2 regions of the Rhizobium sp. BK661 genome follow, and region 2 is predicted to be linked to the other one. Evidence: riboswitches for the same ligand, from Rfam matches in the RefSeq annotation. Region 2 holds a riboswitch; the other holds the start of a gene.
The links. A riboswitch is a leader RNA that binds a small molecule or an ion and turns the genes downstream of it on or off. The one in region 2 is predicted to bind FMN.

Region 1: linked by a shared signal. The riboswitch ahead of FHX16_RS23860 (6,7-dimethyl-8-ribityllumazine synthase) and the one ahead of FHX16_RS15615 (DMT family transporter) in region 2 are both predicted to bind FMN.

The regions. Positions count from the first base shown of each region.
Region 1 is NZ_JANTYT010000015.1:80,058-86,882, reverse strand. Features, by position in the region: gene FHX16_RS23885 (amidohydrolase) at 1-69, opposite strand, end outside; gene FHX16_RS23880 (glutathione S-transferase family protein) at 71-730, opposite strand; gene FHX16_RS23875 (aromatic ring-hydroxylating dioxygenase subunit alpha) at 727-1,572, opposite strand; gene FHX16_RS23870 (Rieske 2Fe-2S domain-containing protein) at 1,572-2,219, opposite strand; gene FHX16_RS23865 (acylphosphatase) at 2,379-2,648, opposite strand; gene FHX16_RS23860 (6,7-dimethyl-8-ribityllumazine synthase) at 2,783-3,259, opposite strand; FMN riboswitch at 3,376-3,522, opposite strand; gene FHX16_RS23855 (dihydroxyacetone kinase subunit L) at 3,529-4,056, opposite strand; gene FHX16_RS23850 (hypothetical protein) at 3,965-4,345, shown strand; gene FHX16_RS23845 (DUF1236 domain-containing protein) at 4,635-5,531, opposite strand; gene FHX16_RS23840 (DUF1236 domain-containing protein) at 5,634-6,029, opposite strand; gene FHX16_RS23835 (ABC transporter ATP-binding protein/permease) at 6,759-6,825, shown strand, end outside.
Region 2 is NZ_JANTYT010000006.1:243,199-250,023, reverse strand. Features, by position in the region: gene FHX16_RS15625 (aldo/keto reductase) at 55-1,041, shown strand; gene FHX16_RS15620 (esterase-like activity of phytase family protein) at 1,110-3,308, opposite strand; gene FHX16_RS15615 (DMT family transporter) at 3,378-4,292, opposite strand; FMN riboswitch at 4,375-4,524, opposite strand; gene hupB (DNA-binding protein HupB) at 4,647-4,922, opposite strand; gene lon (endopeptidase La) at 5,130-6,825, opposite strand, start outside.

The sequences.
Region 1 (6,825 bases), on a different contig from region 2:
ACGGGCGGTCGGCCCCTTGCCGTCGTCGACGACGACAGCGGCGCAGTTTTTCAGGAGATAGCCGGCCATGTCATTCCTCACCCGCCTCGATCGATGGGTCGGGCTTCAACTCATGCAGCCGATGAATGCCTGGCATCTCGATGAAACCGTCGAGCGCGCGAATGGCGCGCGACCAGAGACGGATAGCTGGGTAGGGATCAAGCAGGACGCCGCCATCGGGGGCGAGCGCGACATAGGGGAAGCAGGCTATGTCGGCGATCGTCGGCCGGTCGCATGCGAGGAACGACTTGCCCCGCAGTCCCTGTTCGACCAGGCCGGCCTCAAGTTCGCGCAACGCCGCGATCCCGTGCGCCTGGAGAGCGGCGATGTCACCTGGCCTGTGCAGCATCTCATGCAAGCGAGCCCCACCGAGATTGGCGGTCAATCGATGTGAGAAGGAAAGCCACTGCTGCACGCGGGCTGCCTGTTCGGCCGTGCCGTCACCCAGCCACTCGGGCGCGGTTTTCATCGAGAGATAGACGAGCATCGCCGAGGATTCGGTCAAGACAAGATCGCCATCCTCCAGGATCGGGATCGAACCGGCCGGGTTCAGCCCCAGGAGCTCTGCTTTCCGATGCTCGCCGCCCGGATGGAAGTCCACGGGCCTGATCTTAAGAGGAATGCCCGTCAGGGCAGCCATCAGGCGCACTTTGTAGCAGCTCGGGGAAAGGATGTAATCGTAGAGTTTCATTGCGCCACCAGCTGTGCACCATAGGTGTAATTGTGACGTTTGAGCCAGCGCCGGTAAGCCACGGACGTCATGTCAGCGCGGGTGGGGATCTCCATCCCGGGATCGAGCGGTAACAGGTGCGGGATCTGGTTTTCGAGGATCGACCGATCCTGCAGAAAGATAGTCTGCTGGAAATGGATGAGGTCCGTCATCGAGGTCTCGTCGTCAAAGAGCGCCATCCACGGCCAGACATCGCAAAGATCCTCGGCCAGCGGCTGGACGAAGAGGGTAATGACATCCCATTCGGTTGGCCGGGGTGGGCAGGTCTTGTAGAGCACCGAGCAGGTCGGTGACGGGACGCGATACATGTATTCCGTGGTGATACCGCCGCTTGCGGACTTCGCCGCCTGCGGCTGGTAGAACTTGACCTGGGTTGCCCAGACCTCGTCCTCGACGTCTCGAATTTCCACCTTGTAGTTCTGGACCTCCGTGTGTGGCTCGGCGCCGAGAATGTCGGTGTGAACGAAAGGAAAATGCGCGATGTCGAGAAAGTTCTCGACCGCGCGCAGGGGCGAACAGCGGACGCGAACGACACCGACTTCGACAAACCGGCGGCCGGGCTGATCAGCCTCGGGAATGGAAAAGAGGTCCTTGGTAGGTTCTCCAAGCGATGACCAGACATGTCCGAAACGCACGAGGACGGGAAGGATCCGACCTGCGGAGGTTATTACAACAGCGTCTCCGTTCGCGTCGGCCGAGACCGCGATCTTTTCCCCCATCAGGGCCGTCTTGTAGACGCCCATGGCGAGGTGGCTGAACAGGCCAACGGGATACCACTCGTTGAGCATCGCATTCCCTGCCATTATGCGATCCCTCCCTGCAGGCTTTCAGCGCGTCTGCGCAGGCTTTCGGCTGCCCTGGACGCCATGATGCGTTCGGCGGGCGTCGCGCCGTCATCGACGAGAACATGAACGAGCGTGCGGTGCGGTTGCAATTCGACGAGCAGCAGGCGGACTGCCTGCGAATTCTCCACGGTTTCCAGCACGCCGCGCGCGTCCAGGGTCGCGCCGGCGGCGCGCTCGATGGCGCCAATGTCTGCTTCCACCGTCAGCGACCGCAGCGGAACAAGGCCGGCGAGTGCGGGCGGTTGATGGGCGGGGTCTCCGACAGCCACCCAGAGCAGGCCGTCTGCCTCCTCGACCTTTTGGGTTGCGACGCGGATTGTCTCCGGCGGCGAGAGGCCGGGATGGGCTGGAATGCGAAGACAATTTCCTGCCTGTGAGTAGCTCCAGCCGTGATAAATGCAGGACAAGGCCTCGCCGCGGACAAAGCCATGCGACAGGCGCATGCCACGATGGGGACACCGGTCAGCCGAGGCCGCGACGCGACCCGACTGTGACCTCCAGAGAGCGATCGAGCCGGCTGTTGTGCGTGCGGGGATGACCGTTGCTGGCGGTAGATCCCCTGATAGCGCAACTGGCGCCCAGAAGCCCGTCATTTCGGCTGGCATGGTTTGAACTTTCTTTATATTATCAATGTCTTGCCGTACTTCAAGTGTGGCTGGTCATTTCAGACTTGCAACGGGCGGAAAGCACGTTTGCATAATCTTTTCGCATTGGCAACGCTGATCAAATAACGTGCACTGGAAAATCGAGGCGGCGTTCCCGGGCTAGTTTGGATCCTTGCCAACCGGCGTTCGAACGATGGTTTCCACCCAGACATCGATGGGGCCGAGCGAGCATCCCATTTCCATCATGTCGATCAACTCTTCGGGGCCGGCAACATCGAGTTCGATCCGATCGGCACTGCTGTGGGATATGGATTGCGACAGGCCGAGTTTTTCAGCGTGACGCCTGATCCAGGGGACGAAGGAGGGGGCCTCGAGGTCTCCGAGGATTGTTATTCGTTCCTTCGGTTGAGCCTGTGTTTGTTCTGCCATGAACGTCTCGCGCTGTGTTTGATCAGAGCATAGCGTCTAATCGAGCCAGTGAAAGCGCGATATCGTGTCTGTGGACAATGCTGTTTCGTGGAAACGACGGCCGTAACTGGCCGTCGACTGGCCCGGACGGCGGTTTAGATGACGGTGGCCCCCAGACGCGTCCTCGCGTCGAGGATGGCGGCGCAGGCGGCGGCAGCTTCCTTTCCTTTCGTCACGAAATGCTGCTCGAAAAAGCCGACATGGACGTCTGTTTCCTGGAAGTGATGCGGGGTCAGCACCACCGAGATGACGGGAGTGCCGGTATCGAGCTGAACGCGCATCATGCCGTCAAGGACGGTTGCGGCAACGAAATCGTGTCGATAGATCCCGCCGTCAACGACGAAGGCGCAGGCAACGACGGCGTCGTATCGGCCGGTGGCGATCAGTGACTGGGCATGGAGCGGAATTTCGAGGGCGCCCGGCACATCGATGACCTCGATGTCGGAGCTGCACCGTCCGATGGCCGTCCATTCGTCGGCGAAGGATTGAACCGCCTTGTCGACAATATTGGCATGCCAGCGGGCACGGACGACTGCGATGCGTTTTTGCTTTGAAACCACGGTCTGAAGCATTGAAATGCCTTTCAAGGGTATGCCGGTGGCCCGGCTGTGACGACAAAGCCCCGGAGGGCCTGATCCCTTGAGCGAACAGACAGGACGCACTTCTTTCGCTGCGAAAGACGCGCCTGCCATGTCCTCTTCCATCCGGACTGTACCGTCGGCTCCGGCATCGCACCGGATCTGCTGACCTTCCGGCAACACCGGAAGCGCTCGCGGGCTCCAGGCCTGGGCCTGATACCGCCGGTGGGGAATTGCACCCCGCCCTGAGAACGGCAACGACCTTAGTCCGGCTGCCACTGGCGATGCAAGTCCCCGTCCGCCGGACATTGTCGCAAAACTGCCCGTTTACGGGCGAGGCAGCCGGTTTCTGGCGAAATCGGCCGCCGGCCCGTCCCGGAGATCAGGTTCTCGAAGGTGCGCTTGATTGCCTCGATCAGGACGACGGCGGAGGCGGCACCTGGATCCATGTGGCCGATGACCCGGTCTCCAAGCCGCGAGGAGCGCCCCTTGGCGGCAACCATGTCTTTTGTCGCTTCCGCGCCCCTTGTTGCGGCCTCGAGCGCAGCGCTCAGACATTGGCCAAGGGGGCTGCCTTGAAGGCGAGCGGATCTCGCTGCCGCTGTTGCCGGCAGCCAGGCATCGATCATCGTCTTGTCGCCCGGTTCAGCCTTGCCCCTGTCCTGGATCCCCTGTCCCATTGCCTCGATGGCATCGACCATGTCGTCGTCGGACAGGACAGGCTTGCTCGTCGTCGAAGACGAACCCCTTATCCGCCGGATGCTGAGGGACGAGCTCGAGGACGCACGAATGGTTGTCAGCGAAGCGCGGGACGCGGCTGACGCGCTTGCCGTGCTTGCCCCGCGACCCCTTTATCGAAGCTATCATCACCGACATCCACTTCAAGCAGGGGCTGGACGGATCGGCACTGGCACGTTGGCAAAGTCGCTGCGACCTCGGGTCAAAGTCATGATCATGTCTGCCGATCCGAGCCTTGCTCTCCCGGAGCTTCCTTCCGGCTGTCGATATTTCGCCAAGCCCTACGAAAGCAGACAGGTCGTCGCGAGCATAGGGAACGAAGTCAGGGGATATGTCGCGTGAATGGCAATCCGAATGGGGACGGACCTGCTTCGGGTTCGAACAGGGCTATTGTCTCTTTCGGGCCGCTTACTTGCAACGCCTGCGGCGTCGTTTATCAAAGCCCGGATATATCTAGCCGGTCTCATTCGCCTGGGGCGTGCTCGCTGGAATCCAGACGCGTGTCGTTATCGTGTTGCCTGATGTCAGGACAAGGCCGCAAAGGATGGCCGCCATGGCCCAGCAGAATGACGATGATGGGAAAGGCCCAGCGGCCCCGGCGGCGCTCCAAGCCGCCGCCGGGAGCTGCCTGCTATGCCGTGAGGATATAGACGATCGCGAGAGTATCGGGATCTACAATGATGATCCGGCCATCCGCAAGGAGGAAGAAGCGGTAGCCTTCATACTCCGGTACGATCTTCACAACCCGCGGCGGCAGCGGTTCAAGATGGACCTTCTTTGGAATCCTGGTGCCGACCGAAACCGTGAAGTCGGGCTCTCTTACCGGCTGGACATGAACCTCCTTCACGACCTGGCGAATTTCCGTCTGCTGCTCGACAGTCACGTTGACGTTCGTCTTGTTGTTCGTAGTCTGGTTGCTCGTCGTGCTGTTGTTGTTGGTGGTGTTGGTCGTCGTCGAGTTCTGGTCGCTTGACTGCTTGGTGGCATCACCGCTCTGGGTAGTGTTGCTCTTGTCGGTTCCGTCAGACGACTTGGACTGCGTGCTGCTCTTCGAGCCTGAGGTCCCCGAGCCGCTGGTGTCGGACTCGGGCTTCTGCTGCGTCGTCGTGCTGCCTGTGGCGTCCTGCGATCCAGTCTTCGACTTGGTCTCAGTCGATGTCTTGCCCGACGCGGTTCCGCTGGTCGAGCCGTCGCTCGACGGCTGCTTGGCGCTCTTCTGGGTTTCCGACCCTGAGCCTGTTTTCTGTTCGGACGACATACTCTTCTTTGAGCAGGCGCCCGAGGCGTCAGGCGAAGAACAATCGGTGCCCGAGGTGCTTGAATCGGACTGCGACTGGTCGGACTTTGTACCCGACTCCGAACCCGACTGGGAACCGGGCTGCGTGTCGGTCTTCGTGCCTGTCTGCGCGCCTGTACCTGATTGGCTCTGGGTCTGCGTATCCTGCTGGGCCTTGGCCGGCAGGGTGGCAAACGGCGAGACGCTGAGCGACAACGTTGCGATGATTATGGCGAGATTGTTGTTCTTCACGATTTGATCTCCTAAAGATCGGGGAACGCTATGCACTGCGCATCCTCATGCGCGTCACGCGTACCCTCATTGCTGGAAAATGGCGGCTGCAGCCGCCCGTTGTCACTGGATGACCTGGATGACCTTCCGGGAGGAAGGTTCGACGATCACACGCCCGTCGTTGACGATCGCGTATGCGTACTTCGGTTGATCAGGAACCGGAGTAACGACAACGGTCTTCGGCAAGGGCTGTCCGACGACAATCTTTTCCTTGACGACGATGCGTTCTGTCGGGGCAGGAGCCTGCTGGACATAGGTCACCACCTTCTGAGGCGGTGGATCGAGAAGGGTACCTGCGACGCCACCGACGACGCCACCGACGGCCGCACCCACGGGACCACCGACGACGGCTCCCGTCGCGGCACCACCGGCTGCACCGGTAACCGTCGACGACTGCGCAAAGGCGCACGTCGATGCCAGGAGAACCCCGGCCACGATTCCTACTGCTTTGTTATTCATAGAGTTTCCTCCTTTTGTTGTGGCGGGTTTTTGCCACTGCGGGGTCACAACCTACAAATCATGGCACTGTTCCAAACTTGGGACTTCAGTCGGAGGGGCCTTAGACTTAAGTCCCGTACATGCTGGCTCGCGAGTGCTCTCGACACGTTCGGTTCTGCTGCTGAAAGATGCCCATCCGGGTTGAACCAGTCGGCTCCTGAAGCGAACCTGTCTGCGCTTTGACCGGGATGCCCTAGAGCCAATCAAAATCATCGGACCAAAGTCCGAGATCAGAACTTTATGATCGGTCGGATGTTTCCGTCTTACAGCGATGTGAAGGGATTGGGCCATGACCTGCGGCAAAGACTACTCTCCGCATGAAGACGCGGGATCACTGACTCGGTGCGGGATCGAACGAAGACGTCGACGGAAGCCAGCGAGTTCAGCCCGCACCGCAGGGAAATTAATTCCGGCGACGATGCATTGGCTTTTTAATTTCGCCTTGTCTGCCGACAGGTCGCTTCCTTGTCGATCGGTGATGGGGCGACCGGGCGAGTGCCAGCCGTTGGAGTAGCCGAGCATCAGAGATTTGGTCGTGATTTTCTTCGCCAGTTTCTGCGCGCCTTAAAGACTTGATCGGAGGACCAGCCGGATGGAAACAGCAGGATGTGAAATCGGACGTCAGCGTTCGATCGGACCTGAACGACGGCCTGTCCACCTCTTCGTTGCCATGCCTTTGGTGCGCCGCCCATGACAGACATTGAATTCCATCGAGGTCCTGCCAACGGCGCTGGGCAAGATGAGGCTCATACGTCTC
Region 2 (6,825 bases):
TAGTGGTCGGGGTGACTGCTAGTGCCGGGGCATTTCATCACGCGGAGAGTTTCCATGAAACAGCATTCTTTCGGCCACCTGCCCCATACCGTCACAAATATCGGCTTCGGCGCATGGCAGATCGGCGGCGCCTGGGGCGACGTCAGCGAGGCCGACGGCCGCGATGCGCTGAACGCGGCGCTCGATGCCGGCATGACCTTCATCGATACCGCCGATGTCTACGGAGACGGCCGGTCGGAAAAGATCATTGCGGACGTTCTCGATGGCCGCGGCGGTGAGCGGGCGATGGTCGCCACCAAGGCGGGTCGCCGGCTCAACCCGCATGTCGCCGAGGGCTATACCAAGGCCAACCTCGAGGGCTTCATCGATCGAAGCCTGAAAAACCTGCGTGTTGAAAGCCTCGACCTTGTGCAACTGCATTGCCCTCCGACCGAAGTTCTCTATCGTCAGGAGGTCTTCGAGGGCCTGAACGAGCTGCAGAAAGCCGGCAAAATCATGGGCTACGGCGTCAGCGTCGAAAAGGTCGAGGAAGCGCTGAAGGCGATCGAGTATCCTGGGGTCGTCAGCATCCAGATCATCTACAACATTTTCCGCCAGCGGCCCGATCACCTGTTTTTCCAAGAGGCTCGGCGGAAGAACATCGCCGTTATCGCACGCGTGCCGCTCGCAAGCGGGCTACTGTCCGGGAAGATCAGCCGCGAGACGAAATTTGCGAGCGATGACCACCGCAATTTCAATCGCCATGGCGAGGCCTTCGATGTCGGCGAGACGTTCGCGGGGGTCCCCTTCGAGGTCGGCCTGCAGGCTGTAGAGGAAGTGCGTAAGCTCGTTCCTGCCGGTGCGACAATGGCGGCCTTCGCATTGCGCTGGATCCTGATGAGCGATGCCGTCACTGTCGTTATTCCCGGCGCACGCAACGCCGAACAAGCACGCGCAAATGCCGCGGCGGCGAGCCTCGCCCCCCTCTCTCACGAAGTGATGGACGCCACACGCGAGATCTACGAGCGGCTGGTCGCTCCCCATGTCCACCAGCGCTGGTAAGGCAAACGAGCACAAGAAAAATGGCCGGGCATAGACCCGGCCATTTTTGTTTCATAGCTCAACCAATCTCAGTTCGTGCCGACGAGGTCGACTTGGAAGAACAGCGTTTCACCCGAGGAGTCGTCGACGCCATCATTGTCCGTGGCGGCATAGGCCTTGCCGGAAGCGTCAAAGGTAAAGCCTTCCAGCTTGTCGAGGACATAGCCATTGGTGGCGGTCTTCAGTTCCGGAAGGAAGTCATGGGCTTCCGTCTTCTTGACGAGCGGCAGCTCGCCGCCGAGCTTGGCGGGCTTCAGATCCGATACCGCGACCTTGTAGAGCTTCTTCAGTTTGGCTGCGTCACCGACAAGGTTGTCACGCTCGATGATGTAGACGCTGTCGCCCTGCGCGGAAATTTCGGAGAGGCCGACCCAGCCTGCGTCCGATTTGTCGAGCGGATAGCGAACGGCGCCCCACCCCTTGCTCTTCGGGTTGTAAGAGACGAGCTTTACGAAACCCTTCGCATCATCCTTCCACTCGCGCTGAACAGCCATCCACAATGTCGCGTCGTCACCGGAACCGACGATCGCCACGCCTTCGAACCCGTAGCGGATTTCGTTGGCGGTCAATTCGCTCGGCAGAGCGATCTCTTCCTTGATCTCGCCCTTCGGGTTTACGTGATACAGTGCGTGCGGCACGAGCTTCTCGCTGTTGCCTTCGGAGCCCAGCCAGAACCAGCCCTTATCGTCCACGGCAATACCTTCAATATCGAGCTTCTGCGCGGGCTGGCCATCGCGCTTGACGGTCAGCGTTTCGGTGATGACGGCCGGCTTCTTGGTTGCGTCAATGGTGTAGATCGTCGGCTGCATGCCGAGAACGCTGTCGCTGACTGCAAACAGCTGGCCCGGGTTTTCCGGAACGGCAGCAAGACCGGAGAGTGCCGCAAAGCCGACGGGATTACCATCCTTCTCGGCCGCAACGATCTGCGGATAGGCCATTTCGCCTTCGCCGAGCTCATAGATCATGACGTGGGACCGCGGGCCGCCATCCTTGCCGAGATCGACTTCGTTGGCGGTGGCGAGGAGATTGCGGGACGGCACGGCTACGCCTCCCTCGGGCGACACACCCGACGGAAGAATCTGGACGAGTTGTGGTTCGGCGCCGGTATCCTTGAAGACGCCGACGACCGAGGCGCGTTCCGAAAGCAGGAAGATATACTTCTGGCCGCCGAAGGTCGCGACCTCCAGACCTTCCGGCTCGACACCCTTGGCGGACGAGCGCTTGTCCGGATAGTGCCCGATATTGGCGACCGCGCGCTCGAACGAAGCGCCGGATTCGTAGAGGACCCTGCCTGTCTTGTCGAAGATCGTGAAGCCGCGCGAACCGCCTTGGTAGTCGCCTTCGTTCGCGACGACCAGACGGTCGTTGTCCAACCACTTCACGGCGTCGGGTTCACGCAGGACACCCTTGAGTTCGCTGGTGAACTTCAGCGCGCCGTCGCGCTTCGTATCGATGCCGGTCAGATCGACGCTGCCGGCAGAGAAGTGTGCCTTCACCGCCGCGGTCGCCGCATCGATGATGACGATCTCGTTGTTTTCCTGAAGGGTCAGGGCGATCTCGTTCTGATCGTTGAAGGAGACGAATTCTGGTTCCGGATCCTCCGGCGCAATCCCGGCAAGGCCGGTCAGTGTCACGTGCTTGATCGAACCGCAATCGACGGCGCCGTTCTTGACCTGGAACACGACAAGGTCGCCTGCCGGCATCTGCGGTATCTTGCCATCGTTGACGTCTTCGTCGCGTTCGTTTTCGATCGCAATCGTGCCAAGCGTCTTGTCCTTGTTGAGCGCGATCGAATCCGGCTGTCCTCCGAGGTCGCAGGTGTTTTCGATCTTCTTGGTGGCAACGTCGACGATCGCGAGGCGGCCCGATGGCTTTGCCTTGCTCTCCGACGTGTTGACGGCAACCAGCGCCTTGCCGGCCGCGGAGGTCACCGATGTCGGCTCACCGTCCATCATCAGCGCCCCACCGGCCTTCGGCGCCTTGGCGTTGGAAATGTCGACGAATCCGATCGCACCGAGCGGGCTGTCGCTGTAGATCAGCGTCATGCCGTTGTCGGTGGCCGTGATGATTTCAGCCGACGTGATCGAAAGCTTATCCTTTCCCTCGGGCAGGTTGGATGCCACCGGAAAGGTTGCGATGCGGTTGAAAACGGGCTCTGCGGCGGCCGGAAACGCGGCCGTCGCAAGAAGCGCCGCAACGAGCACTGTCTTGCGCGATAAAGTTGTCATGAAATCCCCCATGAATTCAAACAGAGCGGTTTTGCGGGATTGGCATGACACCGGAATGACACGGCTGTCTTATTCTGACGGTGCCAGGGGGGTCCCCTGCTCCTTCTTCATTTCGTTCCGCATGATGAAGAGCGATGCCCCAAGGATGAGGAATGCGCCCACCCAGAGATAGCCGCTTGGCGCGTAGCCGAAGACCAACCACCCGGCGAGAACGTTCAGCGGGAGCTTGAGATCGTCGAAAGGCTGGACGTAAGCGGCATCGGCGGTGGAATAGGCGAGCGTCAGGAAATATTGCGCCAGTACGGTCAGCAGACCCGCCGCGGCAAAAAGCAGCAGTGTGGTACCGGTCGGGACACTGAAGCCCGCGGCCATCGCCAGTCCACCATTGATCGGCGTCAGAAGAGCCAATAGCCAGACCGTTATGGTTTCCGGCCGCTCGACACCCGTCAGGCTCTTGGTGATAAGTGACGACGCACCCCAGAGAAGTGCCGAAACGATCGGCAGGACCGCCGCCCAACTGAAACTGTCTGACCAAGGTTGAAGAATAATCATCGCTCCGACGAAACCGGTGGCTGTCGCCGCCCATCGCGCGGAACCAATGTATTCCCCAAGGAAGATCCGTGCGCCGACGATGATGAAAAATGGTGAGGTCATCACCAGCGCGATTGCCTGCCAGATTGGTACCGACGCGAGCCCCGCGACCCAAGTGGTCACACCAAAGGCCGCCAAGGAGACGCGTACGATGTGTCGCCAGGGATAACGCGTCCTCATTGCCCGGAGACCGACGCGCCGGAGAAAGGGCAGCGAAAAGACCAGCGCAAAGGCATACTGCCAAAAGGCAGCCGAGGCGGCGGGGAAAGCGAGCTTCATTGTCAGCCATTGCGTGACGACATTGAGGATCGAGAAGGCGATGCCCGCGGCAACCATCCAAGCAGCGCCGGCCATTGCTCGCGAAGCGGAAAACGTAGGGGAAGTCTGATTCATGTTTTTCTTTCCGAAACCAACACAAATCAGGACGCATGAGCGCAATACTGCAGCCAGGACGGATTCCGCCCTCGCCCGTTCCGCTCATTCTCTTTCATCCGGACTGTAACCGTCGGCTCCGGAATTGCACCGGATCTGCTGACCCTTTCGACATTTTCGACGAGAGGCGCTCGCGGGCTCGAGCAAAGCTCTTACCGCCGGTGGGGACTTTCACCCCGCCCTGAGAACGAGCATTTCGTAAGGCATCCCCAGCGTGCCGACAAGGGCACCAAATGCAAAAAGGGTCCGGCCATGGCCGAACCCTCCGAAACTTGTGCCGCCGGTCTCGTTGCCCGGCCGCCAAGCAAATTCACATCAGCCGTTGACGGCGTCCTTCAGGCCCTTGCCGGGCGTGAACTTCGGCACGTTGCGAGCCGGAATATCGACTTCTGCGCCCGTGGACGGGTTGCGGCCCTTCGTGGCAGCGCGATGGGAAACGGTGAAGCTACCGAAACCAGCGAGGCGAACGTCGCCCTTGCCCTTCAGTTCAGCCTGGACAACTTCGAAAACAGCGTCAACTGCGGAAGCAGCGTCAGTCTTCGAGAGTCCTGCCTTTTCAGCAACTGCGGACACGAGTTCATTCTTGTTCATGTTTCCACCCCTTTCTAAATGGTTCGAAACGACTCAAATCTATAAGCTAGGCGCAGAATAGAGTTCATCAGGCCCGCCGCACCCCAAAGACCCTGCAAATCAAGGAAATGCAAGAGTCCGCCGGTCAATTTCACAAAAAAAGGCTGGCGAAAACGCCAGCCTTTTCAGGGTTTTTAAGCAATTAGGCGCGAATGTGGCAAACATGGCTCAGTGAGCTATGGTTGCGCCTGTTTCATCGAGCCCTTCGACCGTCGCGATGACAGGCGTCTCCACCGTGCCATCCCACTCGATCGCCTCCGGTCTGCGGACCAGAGCATGCTTGATCACCTCGCCCATGCGGGACACGGGGATGATCTCCATGTTGTTCTTCACGTTGTCCGGGATCTCCGCCAAATCCTTGGCGTTCTCTTCCGGGATCAGCACCTTCTTGATGCCGCCGCGAAGCGCTGCCAGCAGCTTTTCCTTCAGACCGCCAATCGGCAGAACACGGCCGCGCAGGGTGATTTCACCCGTCATCGCCACGTTCTTGTCGACCGGAATACCGGTCATGATCGAGACGATCGCGGTTGCCATGGCAACGCCGGCCGACGGACCATCCTTCGGTGTCGCACCTTCCGGCACGTGCACGTGGATGTCGCTCTTATCGAAGCGCGGCGGCTCGATGCCGAAATCGACAGCGCGCGAGCGGACATAGGATGCCGCCGCCGAGATCGATTCCTTCATGACTTCCTTCAGGTTGCCGGTCACGGTCATACGACCCTTGCCCGGCATCATGACGCCTTCGATCGTCAGCAGTTCGCCACCGACTTCCGTCCAGGCCAGCCCGGTAACGACACCGACCTGATCCTCGCGTTCGGCTTCGCCGTGGCGGAAGCGCGGAACGCCCAGGTAGTCGTCGATGTTTTCGGCCGTCACATGAACGGACTTCGTCTTGCCCTTGATGATCTCGGTGACCGCCTTGCGGGCGAGCTTCATCAATTCGCGCTCGAAGTTACGAACACCGGCTTCGCGGGTGTACTGCTGGCTGATCGCCATCAGGGCGTCGTCGCTGACCGAGAACTCGTTCGGCTGCAGTGCATGTTCCTTGATGGCCTTCGGCAGCAGGTGCCGCTTGGCGATTTCGCGCTTTTCGTCCTCGGTGTAGCCGGCGATACGGATGACTTCCATGCGGTCCATCAAAGGTGCCGGAATGTTCAGCGTGTTCGCCGTCGTGATGAACATCACGTCCGACAGATCGTATTCGACTTCCAGGTAGTGATCCATGAAGGTCGAGTTCTGAGCCGGATCCAGCACTTCGAGCAGAGCCGACGACGGATCGCCACGGAAGTCCTGGCCCATCTTGTCGATTTCGTCGAGCAGGAAGAGCGGGTTGGACTTCTTCGCCTTCTTCATCGACTGGATGACCTTGCCGGGCATCGAGCCGATATAGGTGCGGCGGTGACCGCGGATTTCAGCTTCGTCACGAACGCCGCCGAGAGCCATGCGGACATACTCACGGCCGGTCGCCTTGGCGATCGACTGGGCGAGCGAGGTCTTGCCGACGCCCGGAGGGCCGACGAGGCACAGGATCGGGCCCTTGATCTTGGTCGCACGGGCCTGGACAGCCAGGTACTCGACGATACGTTCCTTGACCTTGTCAAGACCGAAGTGATCGGCTTCGAGGATCTTCTCGGCGTTGTTGAGATCCGACTTGATCTTCGACTTCTTGCCCCACGGAATGCCGAGCAGCCAATCGAGATAGTTACGGACAACAGTCGCCTCAGCCGACATCGGGCTCATCTGCCGTAGCTTCTTCAGCTCGGCATCGGCCTTTTCGCGGGCTTCCTTCGACAGCTTGGTCTTGGAGATGCGCTCTTCCAGTTCGGCCATCTCGTCGCGACCTTCCTCGCCGTCGCCGAGTTCC